One region of the Gillisia sp. Hel_I_86 genome, then DNA from elsewhere that is predicted to be linked to it. Evidence: riboswitches for the same ligand, from Rfam matches in the RefSeq annotation. Region 1 holds a riboswitch; the other holds the start of a gene.

Region 1 (5,173 bases):
GGTTTCAATAAGTTCCCGGAAAACCCGGCATTTAAATAATCCTTGGTTGTAAGTGTAGTCCTGCCAGAAGCAGCAATTACTGGAATATGTTTTAGATTTTTTTTGGATTGAATTTCTTTAAGTAGTTCAAAACCATCCATTGTGGGCATTTGAATATCTGTAAGTACCAGATCATATTCTTTTCCTTCCAGTTTTTTTAGAGCTTCTTTTCCATTTTGCGCTATATCGCAATTCATCCCAATAGATTTTATGAGTTCCCTGGAAAGAGCCAGTTGAGAGGATTCATCATCTACTGCAAGTATGTTTTTCGCGTTTAGTTGAAGAGTGTTGAAAAGTGTTTCGGGAACTACTTCTAATTTGTCCGTAAGTTTTATAACGGGAATTATTAAAGTAAAAACACTTCCTTTTCCATGTTCACTTTCTAAGGAGAGTTCCCCGTTTAGTAGGTTGGTGATTCGTTGGGAAATCGCTAGGCCAAGTCCGGTCCCACCATATTTTTTTTCGATTTGCCGATGTTCTTGAGAAAACTCTTCGAAGATCTCCTTCTGTTTGTCTTTTGAAATTCCTAGACCGGTATCTTTTATTTTATAGGTCAAGATATAGCTGTCCTCAATTTGTTTTTCTAGGCTAACAGAGACTGTTATACTTCCTTCTTCGGTAAATTTATAAGCGTTATTAATAAGGTTGGAAAGTATTTGTTTAATTCTAAAGGGATCGCTTAAAACATTTACATCTGCACTTTCGTCAGCCTCCACAAAAAGTGCTAGTTTTTTGGGATCGTCTTCAGGAACAATATTATAGAAGGTTTCTTCCAGTAAATTTTTAGCATTGAAAGGCAACTTTTCAATCTGCATTTTACCTGCATCCAGTTTAGAGAGGTCCAAAAGGTCATTTACCAAATGGAGAATATATTCTGAACTCTTTCTAAGATGCCCCAAATAATGTTCTTGCTTGTTGTTAAGTGGTGTTTTGCCAATCAGCTCTGTATACCCTAAAACCGTATTAAGAGGAGATCTAAGATCGTGGGTGATGGTCGCCATAAATTGCTCCCTTCGAGCCATTAGGGACTCTGTAAACGATTTAGCCTCTTCCAACTGAATCCTGTATTGCTGACTTCTGGAAACATCCCTTATAATAAGAAACAAGAAAAATAGCACGATAAGCACACTGCTACCACCCACCAAAAGGAGTATTTGCCACACTTCATTCAGCATTTCTTGGGACCCTTTTGCCCTATTAAACGTGGTAACCCTTTCCTCTTGCTCTACTGATGCCAATAAATTTCTTAATTGATCATTTAAAGTGATATCATTGTCCAGTAATTCGTTTTCTTTTTTATTGATGATAGACCTAAACCTTTGGTTTTGACGCTCCAATTCATTTAAAACTTTTTTTACTGAAGTAACCAAAGAATCTGCACTTATGCTGGAAAGTTGTTCTTGATTTTCGTCTTTCGAGAATTCCAACAATCGTATTAAAACCCTTCGTTGATGAGGTTCTAAATTCGGAAAGCGGTTTTCGTTGTTTTGATCTTTAAAGGATTCATCAACTTTTTCCAATTCCTGAATCACTTCGGTATAAAAACTCGTGTTCCTATCCCTGGATCGTAGTTTTAATAATTCCTCTAAATTTTCGCTTTTTCTGGACAATAAGTTGGAAATACTATCCAATTCAATTTTCATAATAGAATCGGCATAGGTCATCTTAAGCACATTGATGCTTTCCTGAATTCCATCTATTTGCCTGCTATATCTATTAAGATCTGTAGTGTCGCCTGTTTGAATAAATTGGCGACCCGTACTTTCTGTTTCATAAAGAGCGGTGGCTATTTCGCTTACCAGCACCAATTGCTGATTGTTTAGATTATTGGACTGATTTATAGAAGAGAATTTCACCACCTGCGCATAGCTAAACCAAACTGCCACAGCGGCAACCGCAGCTACCATTAGATACCCGATAATTACCTTAAAAGTTATGGAGCGCTTCGTATTCTTCATCAGCAAAATATCGCTAAAATTACGCCAATTCTTTTAAAATTTGGTAATGACGTAGGAAATCAAAAAAACCTTGCTACATTTGTGCCACATCTCAAAGGGGGTGCTATTTTAAGGTTTATTTCTGAAAATAGCTGAGATTATACCCAACGAACCTGGGCAGGTAATGCTGCCAAGGGAACCGATACTCGAAAGGGCATCAAAATGGTATAGATCCCTTATTAAATCTTCAGGATAGATTTATTAAGGGTTTTTTTATACATGAATTTTAACATAAATATTAAACCAAGAATAATCGCCCCCTTTATTCGTAACAAGATCAATGTAACGAATGAAAATTTTATCTCTATTACCTACAGCACTATTAATAACCGCATTTGGTTATGCTCAACAAGAAAACGACACGCTAAGAAAGCCCGTGGAAACCTTGGATGAAGTCCTCGTTCAAGCTATCAGGGTAAATGCAGATTCCCCAGTGACCCACTCTGATCTTTCCAAGAAAGAACTCGAAAAGCGAAATTTAGGGCAGGATATTCCTTACCTATTAAATTATTTGCCATCTGTAGTAACGACCTCAGACGCTGGTGCTGGTGTAGGCTACACGTACATTAGGGTTCGTGGAAGTGATGCCTCGCGCGTAAATGTGACCCTCAACGGAATTCCATTTAACGATTCTGAAAGTCAAGGTTCCTTCTGGGTTAATTTGCCAGATTTCGCCTCTTCAGTTGAGAATTTGCAATTGCAAAGAGGGGTGGGAACCTCTACCAATGGATCTGGAGCTTTTGGAGCTAGTTTAAATTTGCTTTCCGATGCTGTTTCCGAAGAAGCTTATGGAGAAATCTCGAATTCATTTGGGTCTTTTGGGACTAGAAAACATAATGTAAAATTAAGCACTGGTTTGTTAAATGATCATATTGAAATTTCTGGAAGGTTATCCAACATAGTTTCCGATGGATATGTAGACCGTGCTTCTTCCAATCTAAAATCTTATTTCCTACAGGGTGCTTATGTAGATGATAATACCTTGATAAAAGCTATTGTTTTTGGGGGCGAAGAAGAAACCTATCAATCTTGGGAAGGGATCGATAAAGAAACTTTGAAGGAGAACAGGACCTTTAACCCTGCGGGAAAGTATACCGATGAAGAGGGAAATCCCCAATTTTATGATAATGAAGTAGATCACTATAATCAAGATCATTATCAACTTCACTGGAATCAGCGTTTTAATAATAATTGGTCTACCAATCTTGGTTTAAATTATACCTATGGAAGGGGGTATTTCGAGCAATACAAAGAAGATGAGGATTTTGAAGATTATAATTTTGCACCCCTGGAAATTGGCGGGGAAACCATTAATTCCACAGATCTTATAAGAAGAAGATGGTTGGATAACGATTATTATGTGGTAAATGCCAATGCTACCTATAAAAACTCGAATTTGGAAGTGACTTCCGGAGCATTTTATAGCCTTTATAAGGGAGATCATTTTGGAGAGGTGATTTGGGCCAGATTTGCCAGTGATTCTGAAATTCGTGACAGATATTATTTTAGCGATGCTACTAAAAATGAATTTACCGTATTCTCTAAAGCCACTTTTAAGCTTGATGATAAATGGCAATTTTTCGTTGACCTTCAGGGAAGGTTTTTGGATTATAAGACCGGTGGAATCACCTCAGATCTTGTTGGAATAGATGTAGATGAAAGCTTTGAATTTTTTAATCCAAAGGCTGGGATCACGTATCAGTTAGATTTAAACAATCAGTTTTATGGCTACTACGGAAGGGCAAATAGGGAACCCACAAGAAACGATTTTGAAGAGGGAATCAATACTGCCGAAAAATTGAATGATTTCGAATTGGGCTGGAGATACAGCAAATCTAACTTCAAGGTGAATTCGAATGTTTATTTTATGGACTATAAAGATCAGCTGGTGCTTTCAGGAGCTTTGAACGATGTTGGTGCCCCGTTAAGAACTACCAGCGGGAACAGCTATAGGTTAGGGCTGGAAATAGATGCCGATTGGGAATTATCCGACAAATGGAGGTTGATGCCAAATATTGCTTTGAGCACCAATAAAAACAAGGATTTTGTTGCTTCCATAGATGGAGGTTTGGCAAACTTGGGAAACACCAATATTTCTTATTCCCCGGAACTTGTTGCTTCTAATATGCTTGTATTTTCGCCTAAAGAAAACATACAAATAGGTTTGCTTTCTAAATATGTAGGGGAGCAGTATATGGGAAATATAGATAGCGATGCTTCCAAACTGGACAGTTTCTTTGTAAACGATCTAAATGTGGTATATGAACTAAAAAACATACCAGTTTTTAAATCCATTGTTTTGAACGCTTTGGTAAATAATATTTTTGATGTGAAATATGTTTCCAATGGCTATTTCTATACCTATGATGATGATTTCTCAACCCCAGGAATAATTACTACCGTGGAAGGGGCGGGTTATTATCCGCAATCGGGCATTAATTTCTTAGCGGGAGCAACCTTGAAATTTTAAACCCTCTTGAGGGTTTAATGAAAAGAACTTTGTGGGTTAAGGTTCAATTTTCAAGATTGAAGCACAAAAAAAGTCGCCATTCGTAGGATAGAACGGCGACCTAATTTTTTCGGAAAATAAGTTTAATTAAACACCTCTAGCACATTCCCATTTTTACTGACCCTATAAGGTTTCATCGTATATTGGCCGCTACCGTTGGTAAGCTCCCCCGTTAGAATATTATAGCTGTTGCCATCATTGCAATCACATGTTGCGATAACGCCTTGTACTCTCAATGAGGAACATTCGCTTAAAGGGTGGTTGGGATCACTTAGTTCAAAAGCAGTGAACTGGGTGTTATTAATATTATATACAACCACGCCGTTGATCCCGGTATTATAGGTAGAATAACTGTTTCCCGGAAAATTCAAACTGTTGTACTCGGGTAAGTTCAGCTCTAGGTTCAATCTAAAACTTACATTTGTTAAATTCGGGTTATCTATTCGGTCGTTGTCATTGGTGCTACAAGAACTAAATACTAAAAGAAGCATTAAGAAACTAGAAACTTTTTGGATCATTTTAAATGGCTTTTGGGCTTAAGAAATATATTGCTTTCAAAATTTAAATTTATTATATTTGTGTATATAAATCCCATATTATATGGGGTTTTTTGTATTTATTATCATGG
Region 2 (5,173 bases), 290 kb from region 1:
CATTATTTGCGATCACCACCGGCCGGGAGCAGAAATCCCAAAAGCTGTCGCAGTTTTGGATCCAAAAAGGGAAGATTGCGGTTATCCTTATAAAGAATTGTGTGGGTGCGGAGTGGGATTTAAATTGCTGCAAGCCTGGAACATTAAAAATGACGTTCCTTTAGATAATTTATTGCCCTATTTGGACCTGGTTGCAACGGCAATTGGAGCAGATATTGTTCCAATTACTGGTGAGAACAGGATCTTGGCCTATCATGGTTTGCATGTTATAAATGTTGCGCCCAGAGCTGGTTTTAAGGCGATTTTGGAGCAGGTAAAAAAAGAAACCCTAACAATAACCGATGTGGTTTTTATCCTGGCACCACGAATCAATGCGGCAGGGAGGATGAAACATGGGTTGCATGCTGTAAACCTTTTAGTAGAAGAAGACATAGAAAAGGCAAGGCAGTTCGCTTCAGAAATTGAAGCTTATAATTCAGAAAGGAGGGAAGCCGATAAAAGTATTACCGTTGAAGCCCTACAGCAAGTAGAAGACCTGGATGAAAAAGAGCGTTTTACAACCGTGGTCTATCAGGAAGATTGGCATAAAGGGGTAATAGGGATTGTAGCGAGTAGATTGATTGAAACCTATTACCGCCCTACCTTGGTGTTCACCAAAAGTGGCGATAAACTAGCGGCCTCGGCTAGATCTGTGAAAGGGTTCGATGTGTACAATGCCTTGGAAGCTTGTACAGATCATATCGAGCAATTTGGCGGACATATGTATGCCGCAGGACTGACTTTAGCTGAATATCAGTATGAAGATTTCAAGAGAAAATTTGAAGAAGTGGTATCTGGAAGTATCGAAAAATATATGCTAACCCCTGAAATATCTATAGATGCTGAAATAAAATTAGCAGACATCACCCCAAAATTTCATAGGATATTGAAGCAATTTGCACCCCATGGCCCGGGAAATATGTCGCCGGTATTCTTAAGTACCAATCTAAAAGATACTGGATACGGAAAATGTGTTGGGGGAGACGATCTTCATTTAAAATGCACTATTAAACAAGAAAACAATCAGAGTCAGATAGGAGCTATCGGTTTTAATTTAGGACCTAAAAAAGAGCTGATCACAAATTCACAATCTTTTGATGCTGTGTATTCCATAGATGAGAATGAGTGGAACGGGAATGTGAGTTTGCAGTTAAAACTGAAGGATATTAAGGTTTAAATGACTTCTCGACTCCGCTTGGAGTGACAAATGGTACTTGTCACATTCCGCGAAGCTTCGGGATGTCGAAATGTGAGTTTTCTATAAGAACTTTCGGCAAGCTCAGGGTGATGAATCCTAAAGACAATAAAATTTACTTTAATCTAGCTTTTTAAGTTTCAATTCTTCCCCATCAAAAACCCCAAAAGTGTAATGTGAGATCCAGTCTCCCAGGTTGATATATTTAGAAGTCCCGTTGAGGTCTATTTCCATTGGTAGGTGCCTATGCCCAAACACAAAATAATCATAATGTTTGGTCTCCAATTTTTTTCTGGAATATTGAATAAGCCACTCCTTCTCTTCCCCTAAAAATTTTTGATCTTCCACACCAGAGATCATTTTATTTTTTACCGATAAATGTTTTGCTAAAGGCACACCAATATCTGGATGTAACCATCTATAAAGCCATTTAGAGACTGGGTTGGTAAAGACCTTTTTCATACGTTTATAGCCTAGATCATCTGGACCTAACCCATCCCCATGACCTATCAGGAATTTTTTTGTGTTGAATTCGAATTCCTTTGCTTCGTGAAACACGGGGATATTGAGTTCTTTCTCAAAATAATCGTGCATCCAGAGATCGTGATTTCCCACAAAGAAATAGATAGGGATCCCACTATCCCTAATTTCGGCAAGTTTGCCCAGAGTACGTACAAAACCTTTTGGGACCACATGTTTATATTCGAACCAGAAATCGAAAAGATCTCCCAATAAGAAAATTGCGGCAGCATCTTCCTTGATCTCGTCCAGCCACTTTACGAACTTTGCTTCCCTAGGTTTGCTTTCTTCTTGAGTAGGTGCACCTAAATGATTATCGCTTGAAAAGTATATTTTTTTGCCTTCAGGAATGTTCATGTTTCGGGTTTGGACGTGTAAATATAACTAATTTAGGAAAGAAGCTGGATTACTGCGCAAGGGATGGCAGCGGCATCCCCCGATTTTTATCGGGGATAGAGCGTACAGCCCGACCTTGCTTTTTCGCAAGGTTGCGCCCTAAGAATTATCACTGGCAAACCACTCGGCAAATGAGGTGCCTGTTTCCTGTAGTTTAAGGGAGAACAACTTGATTTGTGGTGGCAACCGATTCTTGATCTTATCGGCAAAGTCCAGCACCATATTTTCGCTGGTTGGCTGATAACCTACGAGGATCACATTATGATCCCTGCTCTCCAATTCTTTAGCTAATTGGATATGTGGAGTGTTCTTGTTGAAAACCGTAGCATGATCGAATTTATCCACGATCTCCGATTTCACGATCTTTTTAAGGTCGGTAAAATCTATCACCATCCCATATTTTACGTTGGAAGTATCTGTTATGGGTGATCCAATAACGGTCACGCTCAGCTTATAACTATGGCCGTGCACATTCTTGCATTTCCCGTCGTAGCCATAAAGTGCGTGCCCGGTTTCAAAAGAAAATTGTTTGGTGATCCTAATCTTGTTCATAACTACAATTTGCTGCAAAGGTATTAATTAAGCGGGCAAAAAAAGATTCTGTTTTTTTATTTTTATTCTAAAAAATTTCTTTTAAGTTTGAAAGGTAAACTTTAGGGGTGCTGGTTTTTTTTTAATCCGGCTGAGATAAAACCCGTTGAACCTGATCCGGTTAATACCAGCGAAGGGAAAAGTGTTTCTACTATTTAAATCAATATCCACTTTTGGGAGTTTTGGTTTTAATTACTTTTTCTTAGGGAATCCCCCTGTTGTTTACAGCTATTAAATATCGAAATAATGATAACTGTAAACGTAAACAACACCGCCCATACCTGTAATTCACATTCCAGCCTGCAGGATCTGTTGGCTCAGCTTGATATTTCCCAAAATGGGATTGCTGTAGCCGTAAACAATCAAATTATTTCTAAAACGGAATGGGGCCGGCACGAATTGGCCGAAGGTGAAAAGGTGCTCATTATCAAAGCAACCCAGGGAGGATAGGTTTTAAAGTTTCTACGGAAGGAAATTATAAATCAATAAACTAAGTAAGTATGAAAAAGAAACAGACCCCAAATGAGCAAGCCATTAGTCGCGCCCCTTTCCCTAATTCAGAAAAGGTCTATGTAAGCGGAAAAATCTACCCGGAAATCAAAGTTCCCATGCGCAGGATAAACCTTAGCGATACGACTGATAATTTCAATGGGAAAGTGACAAAAAATGACCCTGTCCTGGTGTACGATACCAGTGGTGTCTACACCGATCCCGCTGTAGATATTGACGTTAAAAGAGGCCTGGAACCCATTCGGAAAAACTGGATTATAGGCCGTAATGATGTGGAGCAGCTGGAAGGACTTTCTTCGGCTTACGGAAGGGAAAGGGAAAGCGATCCCCAACTGGACGAATTGCGGTTCAAAAGAAACCGGAAACCTTTAAAAGCACTGCCGGGCAGGAATGTCACCCAAATGCATTATGCCCGAAAAGGGATCATCACGCCCGAGATGGAATATATAGCTATCCGGGAGAACCAAAAGCTGGAGGAAGTCAACGAAATTGCGGCACAGCACCCCGGCCACAGTTACGGGGCAAGTATCCCAAAAGTTATTACCCCGGAATTTGTAAGGGACGAAGTAGCCCGCGGAAGGGCCATTATCCCTTCCAATATCAACCATCCCGAGAATGAACCTATGATTATTGGCCGTAATTTCCTGGTAAAGATCAATGCCAATATCGGAAATTCTGCCGTTTCATCTTCTATTGAGGAAGAAGTGGAAAAGGCCGTGTGGGCCTGCCGTTGGGGAGCCGATACTATTATGGACCTTTCTACCGGGAAAAGCATCCACGAAACCCGGGAATGGATCCTTAGAAACTCCCCCGTACCTATTGGGACAGTGCCTATTTACCAGGCTTTGGAGAAAGTAAACGGCAAAGCCGAAAACCTTACCTGGGAAATCTTCAGGGATACCCTGATCGAGCAGGCCGAGCAGGGGGTGGATTATTTTACCATTCACGCCGGGGTGCGCCTGCGCTACGTGCCGCATACCGCCAAACGCCTCACCGGGATTGTTTCCCGCGGAGGTTCCATTATGGCCAAATGGTGCCTGGCGCATCATAAAGAAAGTTTTTTATACACGCATTTTGAGGAGATATGTGAAATTATGAAGGCCTATGATGTTTCATTTTCGCTGGGAGATGGCTTGCGCCCGGGAAGTATTGCCGATGCCAATGACTATGCGCAATTTGCCGAACTTGAGACTTTGGGCGAGCTCACCAAAATTGCTTGGAAACACGATGTACAGTGTATTATCGAAGGCCCAGGGCATATTCCCATGCACATGATCAAAGAAAATATGGACAGGCAACTGGAAGTATGTGGCGAAGCCCCTTTTTATACGCTGGGACCGCTTACTACCGATATTGCCCCCGGCTACGACCATATTACCAGCGGCATTGGCGCGGCTATGATTGGCTGGTTCGGCTGTGCGATGCTGTGTTATGTGACCCCCAAGGAACATCTGGGACTGCCCAATCGCGATGATGTAAAAGAAGGGGTTATTACCTACAAGATCGCTGCCCACGCGGCCGATCTGGCCAAAGGACATCCGGGAGCACAACACCGTGACAATGCGATGAGCAAGGCCCGCTTCGAGTTCCGCTGGGAAGATCAGTTCAACCTGGCACTGGATCCCGATACGGCCCGGTCTTACCACGATGAAACGCTACCTTCAGAAAATGCCAAAATCGCCCATTTCTGTTCTATGTGCGGGCCCAATTTCTGCTCGATGAAAATCACGCAGGACGTTCGTAATTACGCACAGGAGCACGGGCTGGATACCGAGGAAGCCATTGAAGAGGGCATGAAGAAAAAATCGGAAGAATTTAAAGATAAAGGAAGCCAAGTGTATCTGTAACATCTCAATTATGCTCATTCTCCTTACTTCGGAAAAAAGCAATAATGTTGAAAAAGAGCAGCTCATTCAATTTTTT

The links. Region 1 has a riboswitch for thiamine pyrophosphate ahead of JM83_RS07700 (TonB-dependent receptor). Riboswitches for the same ligand answer to the same signal wherever they lie in the genome.
Region 2: another riboswitch for thiamine pyrophosphate. It lies ahead of thiS (sulfur carrier protein ThiS); the one in region 1 lies ahead of JM83_RS07700 (TonB-dependent receptor).

What each region holds. Positions count from the first base shown of each region.
Region 1 is NZ_VISE01000001.1:1,727,061-1,732,233, reverse strand. It holds gene JM83_RS07705 (hybrid sensor histidine kinase/response regulator) at 1-1,997, opposite strand, end outside; TPP riboswitch at 2,084-2,191, shown strand; gene JM83_RS07700 (TonB-dependent receptor) at 2,326-4,506, shown strand; gene JM83_RS07695 (hypothetical protein) at 4,629-5,063, opposite strand.
Region 2 is NZ_VISE01000001.1:1,439,326-1,444,498, forward strand. It holds gene recJ (single-stranded-DNA-specific exonuclease RecJ) at 1-1,216, shown strand, start outside; gene JM83_RS06375 (UDP-2,3-diacylglucosamine diphosphatase) at 1,355-2,110, opposite strand; gene JM83_RS06380 (6-pyruvoyl trahydropterin synthase family protein) at 2,249-2,701, opposite strand; TPP riboswitch at 2,795-2,896, shown strand; gene thiS (sulfur carrier protein ThiS) at 2,987-3,190, shown strand; gene thiC (phosphomethylpyrimidine synthase ThiC) at 3,241-5,097, shown strand; gene JM83_RS06395 (thiamine phosphate synthase) at 5,108-5,173, shown strand, end outside.